DNA from 3 places in the Streptomyces sp. NPDC087901 genome. Region 1 is predicted to be linked to each of the others. Evidence: predicted binding sites of a transcription regulator. Region 1 holds the regulator's gene; each other region holds the start of a gene.
The links. Region 1 encodes HrcA, which represses chaperone genes, less so after heat shock. Its sites were predicted from a motif close to TTNGCACTCNGNNNNNCNGAGTGCNAA; they were not measured.
Positions count from the first base shown of each region.

Region 1 (3,273 bases):
ATGCGCACCCCGCTGCCATGTTTTGTCCGCAATGCGGTACGGGCCCGGAAACCGGGCCCGTACGACATCGTTGCGCGACTCGGTCGCAGCCCTAGCGGCCGTTGAACGCGTCCTTCAGTCGCGAGAACAGGCCCTGCTGCCCGGGCTGGAACTGGCCGGTGGGCCGCTCCTCGCCGCGCAGTTTCGACAGCTCGCGCAGAAGGCGCTCCTGCTCCGGGTCCATCTTCGTCGGGGTCATCACCTCGACGTGCACGATCAGGTCGCCGCGCCCGCCGCCTCGCAGGTGCGTGATGCCGCGCCCGTGCAGCGGGACGGACTGGCCGGACTGGGTGCCCGGCCGGATGTCGACCTCCTCCAGCCCGTCGAGCGTCTCCAGCGGCACCTTGGTGCCGAGGGCCGCCGCCGTCATCGGGATGGTGACCGTGCAGTGCAGATCGTCGCCGCGCCGCTGGAACACGGCGTGCGGCAGCTCGTGGATCTCGACGTAGAGATCACCGGCCGGGCCGCCGCCGGGGCCGACCTCACCCTCGCCCGCGAGCTGGATCCGGGTGCCGTTGTCGACACCGGCGGGGATCTTCACGGTGAGCGTGCGCCGCGAGCGGATGCGGCCGTCACCGGCGCACTCCGGGCACGGCGTCGGCACGACCGTACCGAAGCCCTGGCACTGGGGGCAGGGCCGCGAGGTCATGACCTGGCCGAGGAACGACCGTGTGACCTGGGAGACCTCGCCGCGGCCGCGGCACATGTCACAGGTCTGGGCGGAGGTGCCGGGTGCGGCACCCTCACCGCTGCAGGTCGTACAGACGACGGCCGTGTCGACCTGGATGTCCTTGGTCGTACCGAAGGCCGACTCGGAGAGGTCGATCTCCAGCCTGATCATGGCGTCCTGGCCGCGACGGGTGCGCGAACGGGGTCCGCGCTGCGACGCCGTACCGAAGAACGCGTCCATGATGTCGGAGAAGTTGCCGAAGCCACCCTGTCCGAATCCGCCCGCGCCACCACCTCCGGAGGCGGACAGCGGGTCGCCGCCGAGGTCGTAGACCTGCTTCTTCTGAGCGTCCGACAACACCTCGTAAGCGGCGTTGATCTCCTTGAACCGCTCCTGGGTCTTCGGATCGGGGTTCACATCCGGGTGCAGCTCGCGGGCGAGCCTCCGGAAGGCCTTCTTGATCTCGTCCTGCGAAGCGTCGCGGCGCACGCCGAGTACGGCGTAGTAGTCCGTGGCCACTTACGACTCCGCCAGGATCTGTCCGACGTAACGTGCCACTGCGCGTACCGCTCCCATCGTTCCGGGGTAGTCCATGCGGGTCGGTCCGACCACGCCGAGTTTGGCGACTGCCTCGTCGCCCGAACCGTAGCCGACCGCGACGACGGACGTGGAGTTGAGCCCCTCGTGGGCGTTCTCGTGCCCGATACGTACGGTCATGCCCGAGTCCTTGGCCTCGCCGAGCAGCTTCAGCAGCACGACCTGCTCCTCCAACGCCTCCAGCACCGGCCGGATCATCACAGGGAAGTCGTGCCCGAAGCGGGTGAGGTTGGAGGTGCCGCCGATCATCAGCCGCTCCTCCGTCTCCTCGACGAGGCATTCGAGCAGGATCGAGAGCACGGTGGACACGGTTCCCCGGTCCTCGCTCTCGAAGGATTCCGGCAGGTCCTGCACCAGCTGCGGAACGTCCGCGAAACGGCGTCCCACGACCCGGCTGTTGAGCCGGGCCCGCAGATCGGCGAGAGAGGTCTCGCCGAACGGCGCGGGGCAGTCGACCAGCCGCTGTTCGACCCGGCCGGTGTCCGTGATCAGCACGAGCATCAGCCGGGCGGGGGCCAGGGACAGCAGTTCCACGTGCCGCACCGTCGAGCGGGTCAGCGAGGGGTACTGCACGACGGCGACCTGCCGGGTCAGCTGCGCGAGCAGCCGTACGGTACGTCCCACGACATCGTCGAGGTCGACCGCGCCGTCGAGGAAATTCTGAATGGCACGGCGCTCCGGCGACGACAGGGGCTTGACGCCCGCGAGCTTGTCGACGAAGAGCCGGTAACCCTTGTCCGTCGGGATGCGTCCCGCACTGGTGTGCGGCTGGGCGATGAAGCCCTCGTCCTCCAGCACCGCCATGTCGTTGCGGACGGTGGCCGGGGAGACCCCCAGCTTGTGCCGCTCCGTGAGCGCCTTGGAGCCGACGGGCTCCTCGGTGCCGACATAGTCCTGGACGATGGCGCGCAGCACTTCGAGTCTGCGTTCGCTGAGCATCGCGCACACCTCCAGCTGTGTACCTCGGTGGTTCTCGGGCCGTTCCCGGGTCTTCTCCTGGCACTCTGTGCGTACGAGTGCCAGCAATCCCCCGGCCAGTGTACGGCGACGGGGTAGCCCCCTAGCAAGGGCGACCGGCCACGCTACCGCGAGACTGCGCAGGTCGTTGCCGATAGCGTCGTCGTATGGACGCCTCTTGGGAAGAGTTCGGCTGGGAGCGACTCGGACACGGAGTGGGCCGGCGACGCCTTCCGGTGTGGGATGCGACGGTCGCCCTCGTGGCCGGGACCGACGGAGTACTGCTCTGCGACACCGGGTCGTCACTCCGTGAAGCGGTGGAGGTACGCACCCAGGCACAGGCGCTGCTGGGCCGAAGGGTGACGCATATCGCACTCAGCCACCCCCACTTCGATCATGTGCTGGGCACGGCGGCCTTCGCCGGGACGCAGGTGTACGGCGCGGTGGGCGCGGCGGATCTCCTGCGGCGCGGGGCGGACGAGTTGCACGCCGACGCGGTGCGGCACGGCCTGCCCGAGCACGACGCCGCCGAGTCCGCCGATGTGCTGGTGGCGCCCCCTCACGAGGTGTGCGCCGAGTGGACGCTCGATCTGGGCGGCGGGCGCGAGGTGCTGCTCGTGAACGCCGGTCCGGCGCACAGCGGTCACGATCTGGCGGTGCTGGTCCCCGGCGTCCCCGGCTCCCCCGCGATCGTGTTCTGCGGCGACCTGGTCGAGGAGTCCGGTGAGCCCCAGGCGGGCCCGGACGCCTTTCCCGCACGCTGGCCGGCGGCGCTGGACCGGCTGCTGGAGCTGGGCGGCGAGGACGCGCTGTACGTGCCGGGGCACGGGGCGGTGGTGGACGCCGCGTTCGTCCGGGCCCAACGCGACGACCTTGCTGCTCGGTTCGGCGTGTCGTAGCCCGTTCCCCGCTTATCGTCGTCCGATGCGCAGCTACCAGCCGGACCTGACCCCGCCGTGGAAGAAGTCCGCCCCCGTCCCCGAGGTGCCCGCCGAGCCCGATCTGGTCGT
Region 1 covers NZ_JBIUUC010000001.1:507,696-510,968, reverse strand. Annotated here, with positions in the region: gene dnaJ (molecular chaperone DnaJ) at 92-1,228, opposite strand; gene hrcA (heat-inducible transcriptional repressor HrcA) at 1,229-2,245, opposite strand; gene ACIOEW_RS02170 (MBL fold metallo-hydrolase) at 2,431-3,162, shown strand; gene ACIOEW_RS02165 (DUF3097 domain-containing protein) at 3,188-3,273, shown strand, end outside.

Region 2 (3,273 bases), on a different contig from region 1:
GACGGCCGGCGGGGTGACGGTCGGCGTGACGCAGAAGCTGATCGAGGCCGGTCTGCTGGACCCGGCGCTCACCACTGTCATCCTGAACACCGGTGACGGCCTCAAGACGCTGGACGCGGTGGCCGCCACCTCGCAGGCGAGCGCCACGATCCGCCCGAGTCTGGAAGCCTTCCGCGCCGCCGGACTCGCCACCAGCTGAGAACCCGGCGCCCCGGCCCCTGCCGGGCACCGGCTTCCGACCACTCGAGACTCAGGAAGGGCACCCACCATGAGCGTCAAGGTCCGTATCCCCACCATCCTCCGCACCTACACGGGCGGCCAGGCCGAGGTCCCGGCCGAGGGCGCGACCCTTTCCCAGGTCATCGAGTCCCTGGAGAAGGACCACCCGGGCATCGCCGCCCGCGTCCTGGACGACCAGGGCAAGCTGCGCCGCTTCGTGAACGTGTACGTCAACGACGACGACGTGCGCTTCGAGGGCGGCCTGGACGCGGTCACCCCGGACGGTGCCGGTATCTCGATCATCCCGGCCGTCGCCGGCGGCTGCTGAGCCCCCGGGCCTCGCCGGCCCGACTTCACCGCGTTACCGGAATTGCCCCCTCTGCGAGAGAAGCGGAGGGGGCAATTCTGCATGGTTGAGCGCGGTACAGTGAGGGAAGCCCCCTCCGCTGCCCGTGCCGCCCGCATATGAGAATGCGCCTGGCCGCGACAAGATGCAGCCAAAGTACGTGAGCCCCTTGCGCCATAAGTCGCCTTTGCCTGGCCTGACTTGCCCTGGAATCTCATGAATCCCACACATTCGGGCGATCGGTGCTGCTCAGATTTCTCGTCCGATTGACCTGTTGCAGAGGGCAGTTGGGCAGATACATTCGGCCGCGGTCGACGCGTTCCGGCGCACACACCCTCTCCTGTCGGAGGGTGAGTTCTGACCCGGGCCCGCGAAGTGCGGTCCCGTGCAAGGGCCAGTAATAGGGGAGTTAGGCATGGCTCAGGGCACCGTCAAGTGGTTCAACGCGGAGAAGGGGTACGGCTTCATCGCGGTCGACGGTGGTGCGGATGTTTTCGTCCACTACAGCGCGATCCAGATGGACGGGTACCGCACCCTCGAAGAGGGTCAGCGAGTTGAATTCGAAATCTCGCAGGGCCAGAAGGGGCCGCAGGCGGACATGGTCAAGCTCGCCGTCGGCTGAGCCCGGCCTGTCACCACGCAGTCGGCCAACGACACTACTCACGCACGGAGGGCCCGTACCCCTGGGGTACGGGCCCTCCGTGCGTCCCGGGACGCTTTCGCGGCACCCCCGGGCGCTTCCGCGCCGTCCCGGGACGCTCCCGCGGGCCCCTTTGCGGCTGTCCACACTCCGGAGGGGGACGCTTGCACTCTCGGGGGTCGAGTGCTAATTATTGGCTTAGCACTCTCTGGGTGAGAGTGACAGAAACTTGGACCGGGCCGGTGAGGCCCGCAGGTCTGCCGGGGCAAGGAACCGGCAGACAGGCAGGCCGTCCGTCGCGGGCGCCTCTCGGTCCGGAGAAATCCACCCCTGTCCGGGAGGACCACTTCATATGGCCAAGATCATCGCCTTCGACGAGGAGGCCCGGCGCGGTCTTGAGCGCGGCATGAACCAGCTCGCCGACGCCGTCAAGGTCACCCTCGGCCCCAAGGGCCGCAACGTCGTCCTTGAGAAGAAGTGGGGCGCCCCCACGATCACCAACGATGGTGTTTCCATCGCCAAGGAGATCGAGCTGGAGGACCCGTACGAGAAGATCGGTGCGGAGCTGGTCAAGGAGGTCGCCAAGAAGACGGACGACGTCGCCGGCGACGGTACGACCACCGCCACCGTTCTCGCTCAGGCGCTCGTCCGCGAGGGCCTTCGCAACGTGGCCGCAGGTGCCAACCCGATGGCGCTCAAGCGGGGCATCGAGAAGGCCGTCGAGGCCGTCTCCGCCGCCCTCCTGGAGCAGGCCAAGGACGTGGAGACCAAGGAGCAGATCGCTTCGACCGCCTCCATCTCCGCCGCTGACACCCAGATCGGCGAGCTCATCGCCGAGGCCATGGACAAGGTCGGCAAGGAAGGCGTCATCACCGTCGAGGAGTCCCAGACCTTCGGTCTGGAGCTCGAGCTCACCGAGGGTATGCGCTTCGACAAGGGCTACATCTCGGCGTACTTCGCCACGGACATGGAGCGCATGGAGTCGTCCCTGGACGACCCGTACATCCTGATCGTGAACTCGAAGATCAGCAACGTGAAGGACCTCCTTCCGCTGCTCGAGAAGGTCATGCAGTCCGGCAAGCCGCTGCTGATCATCGCCGAGGACGTCGAGGGCGAGGCCCTGTCGACCCTGGTCGTCAACAAGATCCGTGGCACCTTCAAGTCCGTCGCCGTCAAGGCCCCGGGCTTCGGTGACCGCCGCAAGGCCATGCTCGGCGACATCGCCATCCTCACCGGTGGCACCGTCATCTCCGAGGAGGTCGGCCTCAAGCTGGAGAACGCCGGTCTCGACCTGCTCGGCCGCGCCCGCAAGGTCGTCATCACCAAGGACGAGACGACGATCGTCGACGGCGCCGGTGACAGCGACCAGGTTCAGGGTCGCGTCAACCAGATCCGTGCCGAGATCGAGAACTCCGACTCGGACTACGACCGCGAGAAGCTCCAGGAGCGCCTCGCGAAGCTGGCCGGCGGCGTGGCCGTCATCAAGGCCGGTGCCGCGACCGAGGTCGAGCTCAAGGAGCGCAAGCACCGCATCGAGGACGCGGTGCGCAACGCCAAGGCCGCCGTCGAGGAGGGCATCGTCGCCGGTGGTGGCGTGGCTCTGCTCCAGGCCTCGGCCGTCTTCGAGAAGCTCGAGCTCACGGGTGACGAGGCGACCGGCGCCAACGCCGTCAAGCTGGCGCTGGAGGCTCCGCTCAAGCAGATCGCCGTCAACGGTGGTCTCGAGGGTGGCGTCGTCGTCGAGAAGGTGCGCAACCTGCCGATCGGTCACGGCCTCAACGCCGCGACCGGCGAGTACGTCGACATGATCGCCGAGGGCATTCTCGACCCGGCGAAGGTCACGCGCTCCGCCCTGCAGAACGCCGCGTCCATCGCCGCGCTCTTCCTCACCACCGAGGCCGTCATCGCCGACAAGCCGGAGAAGGCCGCTGCCGGCGGCGCTCCGGGCGGCATGCCGGGCGGTGACATGGACTTCTGATCCTGACGGATCGGTAGCTCCTGCACAGCTGTACACGACACCGGCCCCCGGGGATTCGTCCCCGGGGGCCGGTGTCGTTGTGCGTACGGG
Region 2 covers NZ_JBIUUC010000017.1:175,968-179,240, forward strand. Annotated here, with positions in the region: gene thrC (threonine synthase) at 1-199, shown strand, start outside; gene ACIOEW_RS35955 (MoaD/ThiS family protein) at 269-547, shown strand; gene ACIOEW_RS35960 (cold-shock protein) at 981-1,187, shown strand; gene groL (chaperonin GroEL) at 1,558-3,183, shown strand.
Region 2: a site for HrcA is predicted at 1,369-1,395, ahead of groL (chaperonin GroEL). Genes of this name have one in related genera too.

Region 3 (3,273 bases), on a different contig from region 1:
TCCAGACCGGCCTGGTCGAGCTTGAGGCCGACCTCCTCGGCGATGACGGTCGCACCGGTGAGGGTGGCGATGTCGCCGAGCATGGCCTTGCGGCGGTCACCGAAGCCCGGGGCCTTCACCGCGACGGCGTTGAAGGTGCCACGGATCTTGTTGACGACCAGGGTCGACAGGGCCTCGCCCTCGACGTCCTCGGCGATGATCAGCAGCGGCTTGGAGGCACCGGCCTGGATGACCTTCTCCAGGAGCGGCAGCAGCTCCTGGATCGAGCCGATCTTGCCCTGGTGGATCAGGATGTACGGGTCGTCGAGGACGGCCTCCATACGCTCCTGGTCGGTCACCATGTACGGGGACAGGTAGCCCTTGTCGAAGGCCATGCCCTCGGTGAAGTCGAGGTCCAGACCGAAGGTGTTGGACTCCTCGACGGTGATGACACCGTCCTTGCCGACCTTGTCCATCGCGTCCGCGATGAGCTCGCCGACCTGGGTGTCCTGCGCGGAGAGCGCGGCCACGGCGGCGATGTCGGACTTGTCCTCGATCGGGCGGGCCGTCGCGAGGAGCTCCTCGGAGACGGCCTTGACCGCGGCGTCGATGCCCTTCTTCAGGGCGGCCGGGGACGCGCCCGCGGCCACGTTGCGCAGGCCTTCGCGGACGAGCGCCTGGGCCAGGACGGTGGCGGTGGTCGTACCGTCACCGGCTACGTCGTTGGTCTTGGTCGCCACCTCCTTCACCAGCTGGGCACCGAGGTTCTCGTACGGGTCGTCCAGCTCGACCTCGCGCGCGATGGTGACACCGTCGTTGGTGATGGTGGGCGCACCGAACTTCTTGTCGATGACGACGTTGCGGCCCTTGGGGCCGATCGTCACCTTGACCGTGTCGGCAAGCTTGTTGACGCCGCGCTCGAGGGCGCGACGGGCGTCCTCGTCGAACTTCAGGATCTTCGCCATGGAGCTGAACTGTCCTCTCAAAACAAGAACTGCGCCCCTCGCCGCCCGGCTAGTCATTTCGCAGGGGGCCAGGGGCGCAGAACAGAAGCAAACGTTAAGTGAATTACTTCTCGATGATCGCGAGCACGTCGCGAGCCGAGAGGACGAGGTACTCCTCGCCGTTGTACTTCACCTCGGTGCCGCCGTACTTGCTGTACAGCACGACATCGCCGGTCTTGACGTCGAGCGGAAGGCGCTCGCCGTTCTCGAAGCGGCCCGGGCCCACGGCCAGGACGACGCCCTCCTGGGGCTTCTCCTTGGCGGTGTCGGGAATGACCAGGCCGGAGGCCGTGGTCTGCTCGGCGTCGAGCGGCTGGACCACAATGCGGTCCTCGAGCGGCTTGATCGCAACCTTGGTGCTGGTCGACACGATCCGGTCTCCCCCTTCGGAGATCTCACGGGGTTATCAGTCTTTGGGTGGCGACCAGGTGGGCCCGTCGTCGCGGGTGCCGGACCTGCCGGTCGCACAGAACTGCTGGCACTCTCCAGTGGGGAGTGCCAGCACTGAGACTATGACCGCGATTAGCACTCGGTCAAGCGGAGTGCCAATTCACGCCCCTCGTGGCGTCCGGTCGCCCCCTGTCGGGACCCGCCCGGCACAGGGAGAACGCCGCAAGCGTCCGGACCGTTCCGCACGTCAGGAGCGCCGGCACCCCGCATCCGCGGCCGCCCCGCCGCGCGGCCCCGACCGCTCCGGCCACCAGCGGACCGGCGGGCGCACCCGGGCGTCCCCGGCCGCCGCGGCGCGGCCGCAGGCGACGACGACCATCGCCCCGGGCGCCCCGTGATCACCGCGCACCGCCGTGGGCCGCACCTCCACCGCACTCGGCGACGGGTTCACCCGCTGCGCCGCCTTCCGGCCCAGCCGCTCGATCGCGTCCACCGACTGCGCGCAGCCGGCTGCGGTCAGGAGCGCACCGGCGGTCAGCAGTCCGGCCAGCAGCCGGTGCGCCCTGCTCATACGTAGTCCTCCAGCCGGGCCACCGCGTATCCCTTGTCCGTGATGACCTTCATGACGGACCGGATCAGGTCGGGCATGCTGCCCTTCCAGTCCTTCTTGCCGCGGAAGTGGGTGAGGATGATGTCGCCGGGGTGCAGGTCCTGGTCCTCCTCCCGCCACTCCATGTGGTCGGGGAACGCCTCGGCCGCCCAGAGGGGCACGGCCGTGATGCCGCAGGACCTGGCGATCCGCAGGGTGTCGCCGTTGTAGTTGCCGTACGGCGGCCGGAAGAGCCGGGGGCGCTCGCCGTACTGCTGCTCGATGATGTCCTGCTGGTCGCAGATCTCCCGCTTCTGCTCCTCGTGGGAGAGGCCCGGCATGTAGCGGTGGTTCAGCGTGTGGTTGCCGAGGACGACACCGCGGGCCTGGGCCTCCTTGAAGTACCCGTAGTCGTCGCGCACCAGGTAGTCACTGAGGAAGGCGCTGTACGGGATGCTCAGCTCCGACATCATCCGCAGCAGCTCGGGGTCCTTGTCGTCCCCGTCGTCCATCGTCAGGAAGACGACCTTCTCCTTGGTGGGGACCGTGGTGAAGACCGGCGGCAGCGAGGCGTCGCCGCCCTCGACCTCGAAGCCCTTGCGGGTGGTGATGTGCGGCTTCGCGGCGGGCGGCGCCGGCGGAGCCAGCGGGGTGCTCGCCAGGCCCCACTTCTTGGCGGCGACCGCCCGTGCGGCCTGGGCGCGGCGCACCTTCTCCGCCTTCGCCGCGACGGAGCCCACCGCCCCTGCCGGGGGGCCGCCCTGCTGTCCGGCCCGGGCGGCGGCCGCGCGCGCCGGATCGGCCGGGGCACGGTCACCGGTCCCGGCCGCACAGCCCGACCCGACGGCGGCGACCAGGAGCGCGGCGAGGACCGCGTAGCCCGGCCGGCGACGCAAGTGTCCCTGCGCGCGCCTCTTCCGCCCCTGCCCGTCCGACACCGCACCCGGTCTGCGCCTCTTCATGTCGAATTCTTCCTTTTGTCGTACTGGCTGCATGGCGCCGCATCCTGCCAGCCCGGGATCGGGCATCCGGCCCGACACAGCGCCCGCCCCGCACGGTCCCCCGGCTGGCGCGCAGCCGACTGGCCCACAATGGGGCGGGTGAACGCTCTCGCCCCGACCGGCCCGTCCGACGCCCCCGACCCTCTCGCCGCCTTCCTGGCCCTGCGCACCCCCGAGGGCGCCGAGCTGCTGGCCGGGCTGCGGTCGTACGACCCCGCCACCGAACTGGCCACCGCCACCCGGCTGCGCCGCAGTCACCCGGCCGCCCTCGTCTCGGCGGCGCTGGGGCAGGCCCGGCTGCGGCAGCGGG
Region 3 covers NZ_JBIUUC010000003.1:445,224-448,496, forward strand. Annotated here, with positions in the region: gene groL (chaperonin GroEL) at 1-944, opposite strand, end outside; gene groES (co-chaperone GroES) at 1,048-1,356, opposite strand; gene ACIOEW_RS11535 (hypothetical protein) at 1,621-1,944, opposite strand; gene ACIOEW_RS11540 (polysaccharide deacetylase family protein) at 1,941-2,957, opposite strand; gene ACIOEW_RS11545 (THUMP-like domain-containing protein) at 3,054-3,273, shown strand, end outside.
Region 3: a site for HrcA is predicted at 1,506-1,532, ahead of groES (co-chaperone GroES). Genes of this name have one in related genera too.